One region of the Paenibacillus hodogayensis genome, then DNA from elsewhere that is predicted to be linked to it. Evidence: riboswitches for the same ligand, from Rfam matches in the RefSeq annotation. Region 1 holds a riboswitch; each other region holds the start of a gene.
What was found. A riboswitch is a leader RNA that binds a small molecule or an ion and turns the genes downstream of it on or off. The one in region 1 is predicted to bind cyclic di-AMP.
Positions count from the first base shown of each region.

Region 1 (3,153 bases):
GCCGTTCATCCGGCCGCTGATCGGCAACGGGCTGTTGATGGGGGTGCTAGTGGCTGTCGTGGCGGAAAATGTGTTCGTGCGCCGCCCGAAGTCGGCTGCTCCGCCGCAAACGGACGCCGCGGAGTGACGGGAAGAATACGAATCAAAGAAAAGCAGGCCGTCGGCGGTGTCCGATGGCCTGCTTCGTTTGGTGCGTAGTGCAATATCCCGGTTTCGGGCCGATGCGACAGGCCACGGAGCGACAGGGCGAGGAGACTCTGCGGAGCGAGGCTTCAACCGCGGGCGGTAAGACGGCGTGCCCTCTGCTGGGGCATATCCGGCAGCTCGTTGACCGAAACGACGTCGGCCGTTTTTTTCTTCGGCTTCGCCCAGTACCGCTCGTTGCCGGGCAGGTCGTCGAACCAGGAAGCATCCTTCGGGCAGTCGAGCGCCATGAAGGTGCCATACCGGTTATCGCGCGACTGATGATATTTCAAGTAAGCTTTGCCGTCCTCGATCGCCAATATCTCGATCTTGCCCGAGGTGTGGCTCATCGACAGCCGGACGCGCTTGCCGAGACCGGACGTGCGGGCCTTCGCTTCCTCGACGATCCGGTAAGCTTCCTCCAGCGTGAGGACGAAATCGCGGTTGCCGGCCACCGGGCGGTTGATGAAAAAATAATACGGGGTGACGCCGGCCCACGACAGCTGGTCCAGCAGCTCGCCCAGCACGGCCGGATCGTCGTTGATGCCGCGCAGCACCGGCGTCTGATTGACGACGATGGCGCCGGCCTCGTGCAGCGCCTCGAAGCCCCGCTTCGCCTCCGGCGTAATTTCCCGCGGATGGTTAATATGCGCCATGACATAGATGCGCCTTTCCGCGCTGGAAAATTCACGTATCGTAGCAAGCAGCTCCTTATCCTCATAAATGCGCATCGGATTGAATACCGGGAGCTTCGAGCCGAGCCGGATAATTTTCACATGCTCCATCGCCCGCAGTCTTTCGAAGATCGAACGCAGCTTCGGAGTAGCCAGAATGAGACTGTCGCCGCCGGTAAGCAGCACGTTGTTGATCTCCGGATGTCGGGAGATGTACTCCAGCCCGGGCTCCACGTCGGACAGCGCCTCTTTGACGTCGTTGCGAAACAGACGCTTGCGGAAGCAGTACCGGCAATAGGCGCCGCACACTTCGGAGACGATCAAGAGAGCGGTCGTGCGGTATTTGTGCTGGCACCCGGGCACGACGTAGTTCGTATCCTCGTCGGAAGCGTCCCAGCGGCCGTACTCCTGCAACTCCCCTTCGTTCGGAATGACCAGCTTGCGGATCGGATCGTTCGGGTCGGTCCAGTCGATCAAATTCAGGTAATAGTCGTTGACGCGAAATACGAATTTCTCCGTAATTGCCTTGAGCCTTTTCCGTTCCGTCTCCGGAATCTCCGTCAATTTGTCGATATCGGTCATGTACTTCGGCTGTGCCAATGCGCATACCTCCCATTTCCTCTGGTTTGATCTATGTGATCCGCCGAATCGCCGTTCCGTCTCCGGTTTCAAGCGGACCGGACAGACGACTCGAAGGGTAAAGCGCTCTATTTAAAAATATAAATAATGGATGATTTTGAATTTTAAGGATTTAATGAAGACGAAAAAAAGCCCGCAAGCATCCAGGGGCGCATATCCCCTGTAGGCTAGGGCCTTTTAAAGACAGAAAAAGACCCTGGTAGCGGGTCAAAATCGCGATATATGCATTGACCCATCTGCTGCTGACGAGGTTAGCTGTCGGACTCGGGAAAGATGGTTCCCTACGACGGTCTGCCTGACGCAAACCGTTGATTCGCCCCTGAAGAGTGGTTCCCCCGCTTTCCGATTACGATAATCGGAAATTAAGCGTACTGAAATTGTATATAACGACGGTACGGAAGTCAAGGGGAAATGTAAAAAAACGGGATCGCCAGCCGTTGGTCCGCCGCGCGGTTTCCTCCGCGCTTCGTCCGGGAGGGCGCAAGCGGGAGGGGCCGTACGTACGTTTATTTGATGCCGGAATGGATGAAGCTGTTCATAAACTGCCTTTGGAAAAGCAGGAAGGTGACCAGTAGCGGCGTAATGACGAGCAGCGTCGCCGCGCTGACCTCGGTCCACTGCGCCCCGATCTCGAACGACTGCGCGAAGATGGCGAGTCCGACGGTCAGAGGACGGTTCTGTACGGAGTTGGTCACGATAAGCGGCCACAGGAAGTTGTTCCAGTGGTAGCTGACGGAGACGAGTCCGAAGGCGATGTAGGACGGACGGGCGAGGGGGAAATATATTTTCCACATAATCTGCCATTTCGAAAAACCTTCTACGCGGGCCGCTTCGTCAAGCTCCGGCGGAATCGTCTTGAACATTTGACGCAGGAGGAATATGCCGAAAGCCGAAGCGAAGTAGGGCATCATGATGCCGAGCTTCGTATCCAGCAGCGACAGCTCCTTGAGCACGTTGTAGTTGGGAAAGATGAGCACGTCTGCCGGGATCATGATCTGTACGAGAAACAGCAGGAACACGATGTTTTTCCAGCGGAACTCGACCCGGGCGAACGCGAACGCCGCCATCGTGGCCGTGACCATCTGCACGGCGAACACGCACGCGACGATCAGCACGGTGTTGACGTAATATTGCGCGAACGGAGCCGCCGCCCACACTACCGCGAAGTTGTCGAACGTAAAATCAAGCGAGAACGAAGGGGACAGCGCAAGCTGCTTCGGCCGGAAGGCGGTCAACACCACCCACAGCAGCGGGACGAACCAGAGCGCGGCAAGCGCAAGCAGCAGCCATCGGCCGATATTCCACGATTTCAACCGCATAAGCACGCCTTTCTTCCCGTAGGGAGAGTTAATTGTAATGAATCTTCTTGTCGAGCCCGAAGAAATTGAGCGCCGCGAACAGCAGCAGCACCGCGATCATCACGACGGTGAGCGTGGACGCCATCCCTTGGTCCCAGAAGCTGAAGGCCGATTCGTAGATATAATACAAGAGCAGGTTGCTGGCATTGTTCGGTCCGCCCTTCGTCATGACGAGCAGATGATCGACCAGCTTGAACGAATTCGTCAGCGCCACGATCGAGACAAACAGCGTCGTCGGCATCAATAGCGGGAAAGTAATTTTGCGGAACACCGTCCACCGGCCAACCCCGTCGACCTGA
Region 1 covers NZ_BAAAYO010000001.1:339,117-342,269, reverse strand. The annotation lists gene ABD796_RS01310 (uracil/xanthine transporter) at 1-127, shown strand, start outside; gene ABD796_RS01305 (KamA family radical SAM protein) at 273-1,457, opposite strand; cyclic di-AMP (ydaO/yuaA leader) riboswitch at 1,722-1,875, opposite strand; gene ABD796_RS01300 (carbohydrate ABC transporter permease) at 2,003-2,815, opposite strand; gene ABD796_RS01295 (carbohydrate ABC transporter permease) at 2,844-3,153, opposite strand, start outside.

Region 2 (3,153 bases), on a different contig from region 1:
TCCTTGGTGCTGAGCATGCCGCCCGTAGCCAGCGACAAGCCGTGCTCTTGCTCCGCCCGCGATTGAGAAGGGGTATATCCTTGGATGGGCCAAGCGTCGGCTCCTTCGAACCAATGCTTGACGTTAAGCCATCCGGGATTTCCGCCGGCTCCCGCCATATAATGCCAAGCCTCCAGCGGCTTGCCGAGGGCGCAGCCGGCACTCCGGCCCAACCAGGCGCCGTAGAATTTGTCCTGCCATTCGGACTCGCTCAAGGAGTCTTGCAGCACCCTCGGCCCATCCGGCCGCAAGGCGCGAATTTCGGAGAGCTCCGAAGGCTCCTCGAAGGGGAAATCGGTGCGGATCGGCAGCGCCATCAGTTCCTGATAAATCGCCATCAGTTGGGCCTCGTCCTTCCCCGCAGCCGCCACTCTCTCGGCAAACCCTTCTACTTCGCAGCCTTCCTGCCTTCTTTGCACGACTTCCTTCTCAACCAACTCATCCAGTAATGTCCAGCCTGCCATCGATGTCCCTCCACGAACGTAGTAGTTACGTTTTCATTATAGGCAGAGCCTGTCGGGTCATCTACTCAGTTCGTCATTTGCATTCTCAAATATTGCGTGTATGGGAAATTGGCTGCGATATTCGAGTGGAGGAAGACCGACATGCCGGCGGAATAAGCGATAAAAGGAAGGGACGCTTTGAAAGCCGCTCTCGAAGCACACGTCGGCTACACTCAAATGAGTGCTATGGAGCAGCCGCTTCGCTTCGTTGATGCGGAGCCCGAGCAAGTACTCCTTAAAGCCCCGCCCCAATTCCTGATGGAACATGCGGCTGGCGCGGGATGGGCTGATATGAAGCGCCGCCGCTACCTCCGTCAGATCTAGAGGACCGCGGAATCGTTCTTCGATCAGGGTGAGAGCCGGCCGCATTCGGCGAAAACTGTCGCTCATCTTCTTCCATTGGCTTTTGGACACGTTCGTCGCGTAATGACGCAGAAGCAGCACGCATAGATGGAGGAGGGCGCTTTTCGCCATACTCCGGTAGCCCTCCGGCTTCTCCGTAAGCTCTCGCCAGATGGTCTCGATCAAGGAGCCGATCGTATCGGCGAGCGAAGTTCCCGCCGGAATGCGGTTATCAAAATGATCGGAGCGATAAGCGAACGGCAGCAGCAAAGCTTCTTCTTCTTCCAGCAGCATGCGCGGCTCGAAGTTGAGGAACAGATACGTGCTGGGGTCGGATTCATCCGAGCTCGCGATGTGCCGCTCCAGGTTGTTGACGAGAAAAATATCCCCGGCCGTGACGGTATACCGTTTATCCCCAAAAAAGAAGAAACCGCTCCCGGACAGGCAGAGGCCGATTTCCAGACTGGAATGATAATGCAGCGGGGCGATAGCCGTTTTGGGCGTCCAACGGAAAGCGTTGATCGGGATATCGTTCTCATAATGAATATTTAACTTCATAAATGACCTCGGTATGGTGTAATCGATCGGATCAAAAACCTATATAGGTTAGCATACCACGGAAATGCGGCGCAAGCGGCAGTTCATATGGAACAATTTTGGCGAAATTTCCAAAGTGGAAGCGGATTCATTAGCAGATGGCTTCTGTTCTTGAAGCCAAAGCTTCCTGAAGCTGTTTTTTTCATCATTTTCATGAAAAACGGTGAAAAAGGGAGCGCGATAAAGCATTTGGCAGATCGGTATCGGATTGCTTCCAGCTAGTGACGGATTGTGCCGGAATTGAAAGTCCGCCACCCTTTACAGAACGACCCGGCAAGCGTAAGATACGGTTCATGAATTGAATAAGATTCCTGACGTCGCACGCCGCTTCGGGAGAGAGGATGATGAAGTTTGCGAGACGTCGGCGCGGCCGCGAGATTCAGGCTGCCGTAGGTTATTTGCAGCGCCGTTTTATGAAAAAGGGTTTCATCAAGAAAATCGCAGTATCGCTGAGTCCTTGAATGGAAAAGGAACGGGGGAACCAAACGAAAGCCGCCCGGCGGCTTTCATGGGGTGAATCCTTCGGCATGCAGCCATGCCGAAGGTAGGGCGACTCTCACGCCCGAATCCGACAGCTAACCTCGTAAGCGTATCGAGAGAGGCAACGATCGCATGTGCTGAGCGCGCAGGGTGTATATCTCTGTGTGTCTGGAGAAGCCGCGAGAGGAGTTTCTACTCTTATCGCAGGCTTCTTTTTGTTGCCTTCTCTATTCAGGAGGAGAAGATGAAAATGGAAAAGCAGGAAGTATTTCTCGTGTCGGCCGCAAGCAAGGCCGGCGAAGCGTTTATCCGCAAGCTAATTCAGCACCGCATTCCACTGGTGGCGCTAGCCAACAATGCCAAGGAACGCGAAAAGCTGGAAGAAATGGGCGTAAAGAAGATCGTCATAGTGGATACTACGGACGAAAGCACGTGGGTTGCGCCGGAGTACAGCATCACCAAAATCTTTTTGTTCGAGAGCAGCCAGAACTTGAGCTGCCGGTATATCCGCTTATGCAGAAGCTGGACCGCCAACGCCATCGTGGTCATTACTCGCTCCAATAAGCCGAGGCTGATGTACAGGGCGCTGGGCGCCAACTGCGTTATTCATACGACCAATGACGACGTCTCGTCGTTATTTCAGTCGTTGGTCGGGTAAAGATAGAGCAACGGAACGGAAAAGAAGAGGAGGAACTTGACATGGCCGATCTGTATATGCTGCTGCTTCTGGCCGCCTGCTTCGCGCTTGTCGCCGGTTTCCTGAAAGGGTGCGGCCGCGTGGTCGAATCGGGGGGAGGCGAGCGCCCGTGATCGTCGTTTACGCATTCACCGCGTTTTTATTCGTCTACCTGGTGTACGCGCTGCTCAACCCGGAAAAGTTTTAAATACATTCGGATCGGTACAAGGGAGGCCCTTTGGATGATGGGCATATTGCAAATTGCCGCGGTCATCGTCATCGTCGTGCTGCTGGTGAAGCCGCTAGGCACTTATTTGTATAACGTATTCCGCAACGAGACGAACGCGACGGATCGCCTGTTCGTTTTCGCGGAACGGCCGATCTTCGCGCTGATCGGGCTGAAGCAGCCTAAAGGCATGACATGGAAAACGTACGGCCTCAGCTTTCTAGTCACCAATATCGTCCTGGCGACGGTCAGCTACCTGCTGTTGAGAATCCAGAACCTGCTGCCGCTCA
Region 2 covers NZ_BAAAYO010000011.1:74,393-77,545, reverse strand. The annotation lists gene ABD796_RS24965 (ADP-ribosylglycohydrolase family protein) at 1-503, opposite strand, end outside; gene ABD796_RS24960 (AraC family transcriptional regulator) at 561-1,442, opposite strand; cyclic di-AMP (ydaO/yuaA leader) riboswitch at 1,919-2,087, shown strand; gene ABD796_RS24955 (hypothetical protein) at 2,206-2,619, shown strand; gene kdpF (K(+)-transporting ATPase subunit F) at 2,729-2,845, shown strand; gene kdpA (potassium-transporting ATPase subunit KdpA) at 2,883-3,153, shown strand, end outside.
Region 2: it holds a riboswitch for cyclic di-AMP, as region 1 does, so the genes downstream of both, ABD796_RS24955 (hypothetical protein) here and ABD796_RS01305 (KamA family radical SAM protein) in region 1, are expected to answer to the same signal.

Region 3 (3,153 bases), on a different contig from region 1:
TGGTCAGCACGACTTCGTCAACGCCAAGCGGGGAGCCGTGCGGTCCGACATGACCGCCCTTGCCGGCTTTGTTCGGGCTGCCGTAACCGATTACGGTTTTGACTTCGATCAGCGACGGGCGCGGATCGTTCTTCGCAGCCAGAACCGCCTGCTCGATGGCAGCAAGATCGTTGCCGTCCTCGACGAGGCTGTAATGCCAATTGTAGCCTTCGAAGCGGGCTTTAACATTTTCCGAGAACGACAAATTCAGCTCGCCGTCAAGGGAGATGTCGTTCGAATCGTACAGCACGACCAGCTTGCCCAGCTGCAAATGGCCGGCCAGCGAAGCGGCTTCGCCGGAGATGCCTTCCATCAGGTCCCCGTCGCCGCAAATAACATATGTATAGTGGTCGATAATATTCAATTGATCGCGATTATAAGTCGCAGCCAGGTGAGCTTCGGCGAGCGCCATGCCCACTGCGCTGGCAAAGCCTTGTCCGAGCGGGCCCGTCGTGGCATCGACGCCTGCCGTGTGGCCGTACTCCGGATGGCCCGGCGTTTTGCTTCCCCACTGCCGGAAGTTTTTCAGCTCGTCCAACGACAAATCGTAGCCGCTCAGATGAAGCAGGCTATACAGCAGCATCGAGCCGTGGCCGGCCGAGAGTACGAACCGGTCGCGATCGATCCATTCCGGATGGTCCGGGCTGTGCTTCATCAGGCGCGCGTATAGGGCGTACCCCATCGGCGCTGCCCCCATCGGCATGCCGGGATGCCCGGAATTCGCTTTTTGCACGGCATCAATAGACAGCGTACGGATCGTATCGATCGCCAACTGGTCGATTGATTTCGTTTGAGACGTCATCGTTCCATTCCTCCCAAAATCGGTATTGCGCATCGCGGTTGTCTACCGGACGCGAACCCTGCTCTTTGTCCAGCGGACACTTGCAGTCGCTTTGCATTATTGTACCATTTGCTTTCGCCGTTTACCACAATCTATGACTGAAAACCGTTCTCAATATTCAATACAAGCCAAACAGCCGAAGGAAACCTTCGGCTGTCGGATTTTTGTTTCAGAATCTGCGAATTAGTTGGCGATAAATTCCTGCACCCATTCGCCGTTATAGTACGCTACGCCGATCTTCGTGAAGTTCGGGCTCATAATATTTTGCCGGTGGCCTTCGCTGTTCATCCATGCATTCATGACTTCCTGCGGATTGCGTTGGCCCTTGGCGATATTCTCTCCTGCATACGAATATTGAATGCCGTAGGACTTCATCATATCGAACGGCGATCCGTAGGTCGGGGACGTATGATCGAAATAGTTATTGTTGTACATGTCTTTCGCTTTGTCCAGCGCCATGTTCGTCAAGGCCGCATCGCTGGCAAGAGGCTTCAGACCGGCTTTTGCGCGCTCCTGGTTAACGAGCGACACGACTTGCTCGGCATAAGCCGATGTCGGAGCATTCTCGTTGCCGGTAGGGGTGCCGCCCGTGCCGGTTCCGTTACCTGTACCGGCCCCCGGACTCGGAACCGTTCCCGTTTCCGTACCGCCTCCGGCTTGTCCGCCGTTCGTCCCGTCGTCTCCGCTTCCTTGATCGGTTCCGGAGCTGCCGTTATGGTCAGCACCGCCGCCTTGCGAACCCGGAATACCGTTCGACATTCCCGGCCATACTATAGTCGTCTTACCTTGCTGGATCGATTGAAGCAGATCGTTCAGAGACAGACCGTTTAGCAAATCGCTCAGCGATTGACCGTTCAGCTTCAGCCCGTTCAAGGACTGAACGTTTAGAGCTTGACCGTTCAAGGACAGTCCGTAGCAATCGGCTATATTTCCATTCGACACACGATCCGCCGACGTGCTGGGTGAAGCGTACGCGGAACCTGTACCGACGATTACGCTTAGGGCGAGTGCTCCGGTCATTACGGTTTTCTTGAAACGCATGTAAAAATCCTCTCCTTGTTTGGGCCTGCGAGGTTAGCTGACGGGTTCGGGTCAAAGAGCAATCCCCCTGCCCTGCGATGGGCTTCACCCCGGAACATTGGGTTCCCCGCGCTTCCGAAGAAGCTTCGGCCTGTTGTTGTATTCCCCATGAAAAAACGGCAAAAGCTTGTTGCGGCCTGCCGTCTCCTCTGCGGTTTCTACATCGTAACATGGCTCTATGGACGGGTCACTGCATAATGTTTTCCATTCGGCCGGGAAGCCTTGCTGCGCATACAAAAAAAGAACATCTTGCGCGTCCGGAAGACGGCGAAAGATGTCCTTATCTTTTCTATGAAAACCGATTCAATTAAACACAACCGTTTTGTTCTGATGGGTTAAAATCCGGTCCTCGGCATGCCATGCGACCGCTCTGGCCAATACGATGCGTTCGATATGCCGGCCGATCCGCTTCAACGCGTCTACGTTGTCGCGATGGCTTACTCGCTGCACGTCCTGCTCGATGATCGGTCCTCCGTCCAGCTCCTCGGTCACGTAATGCGCCGTCGCCCCGATAATTTTCACGCCGCGCGCATAAGCCTGCGCATACGGTTTACCTCCTACGAAGGCCGGCAGGAACGAGTGGTGAATATTAATGATCCGGTTCGGGAAACGCTCGATGAACGTCGGGGAAATGATCTGCATATACCGCGCCAGAACGATCGTATCGACTCCCCCGGTCAACTCCAGCTGCTTCTCCTCCGCTTCACGCTTCGTTTCGGCGGTAACCGGAACGTGATGGTACGGAATACCGAACGTTTCGACCGTCTCCCGCATATCGGGGTGGTTGCTGACGACCATGGCGATATCGGCGTACAAGTCGCCGGATTTCCATTGCCACAGCAGCTCCAGCAGGCAGTGGTCCTCCTTCGAGACGAAGATGGCCAGGCGCTGCTTCCGACCCGCTTGCGTCACCCGCCAGTCCATGGCAAATTCACGGGCAGTCGTCTCGGCAAAATCGCGCTTCAGAGCGGGCAAGCGCTCCTCCAGCTCCGGAAGATCGAATTCCAGCCGAATGAAAAACAGTCCGCCCTCCGGGTCCATCGTATACTGGTCCGACTGGACGATATTCGCCCCGTGCCGGGATAAGAATTGCGAAACGCCCGCGACGATTCCCGGGCGGTCCGGGCAAGAGATCAGCATCCTCGCCCTCTCGCGATGACGGTCGGAACGGGGATGATTCGTTGGTGTAACCA
Region 3 covers NZ_BAAAYO010000002.1:585,302-588,454, forward strand. The annotation lists gene tkt (transketolase) at 1-841, opposite strand, end outside; gene ABD796_RS08045 (CAP domain-containing protein) at 1,064-1,921, opposite strand; cyclic di-AMP (ydaO/yuaA leader) riboswitch at 1,929-2,062, opposite strand; gene purU (formyltetrahydrofolate deformylase) at 2,264-3,153, opposite strand, start outside.
Region 3: it holds a riboswitch for cyclic di-AMP, as region 1 does, so the genes downstream of both, ABD796_RS08045 (CAP domain-containing protein) here and ABD796_RS01305 (KamA family radical SAM protein) in region 1, are expected to answer to the same signal.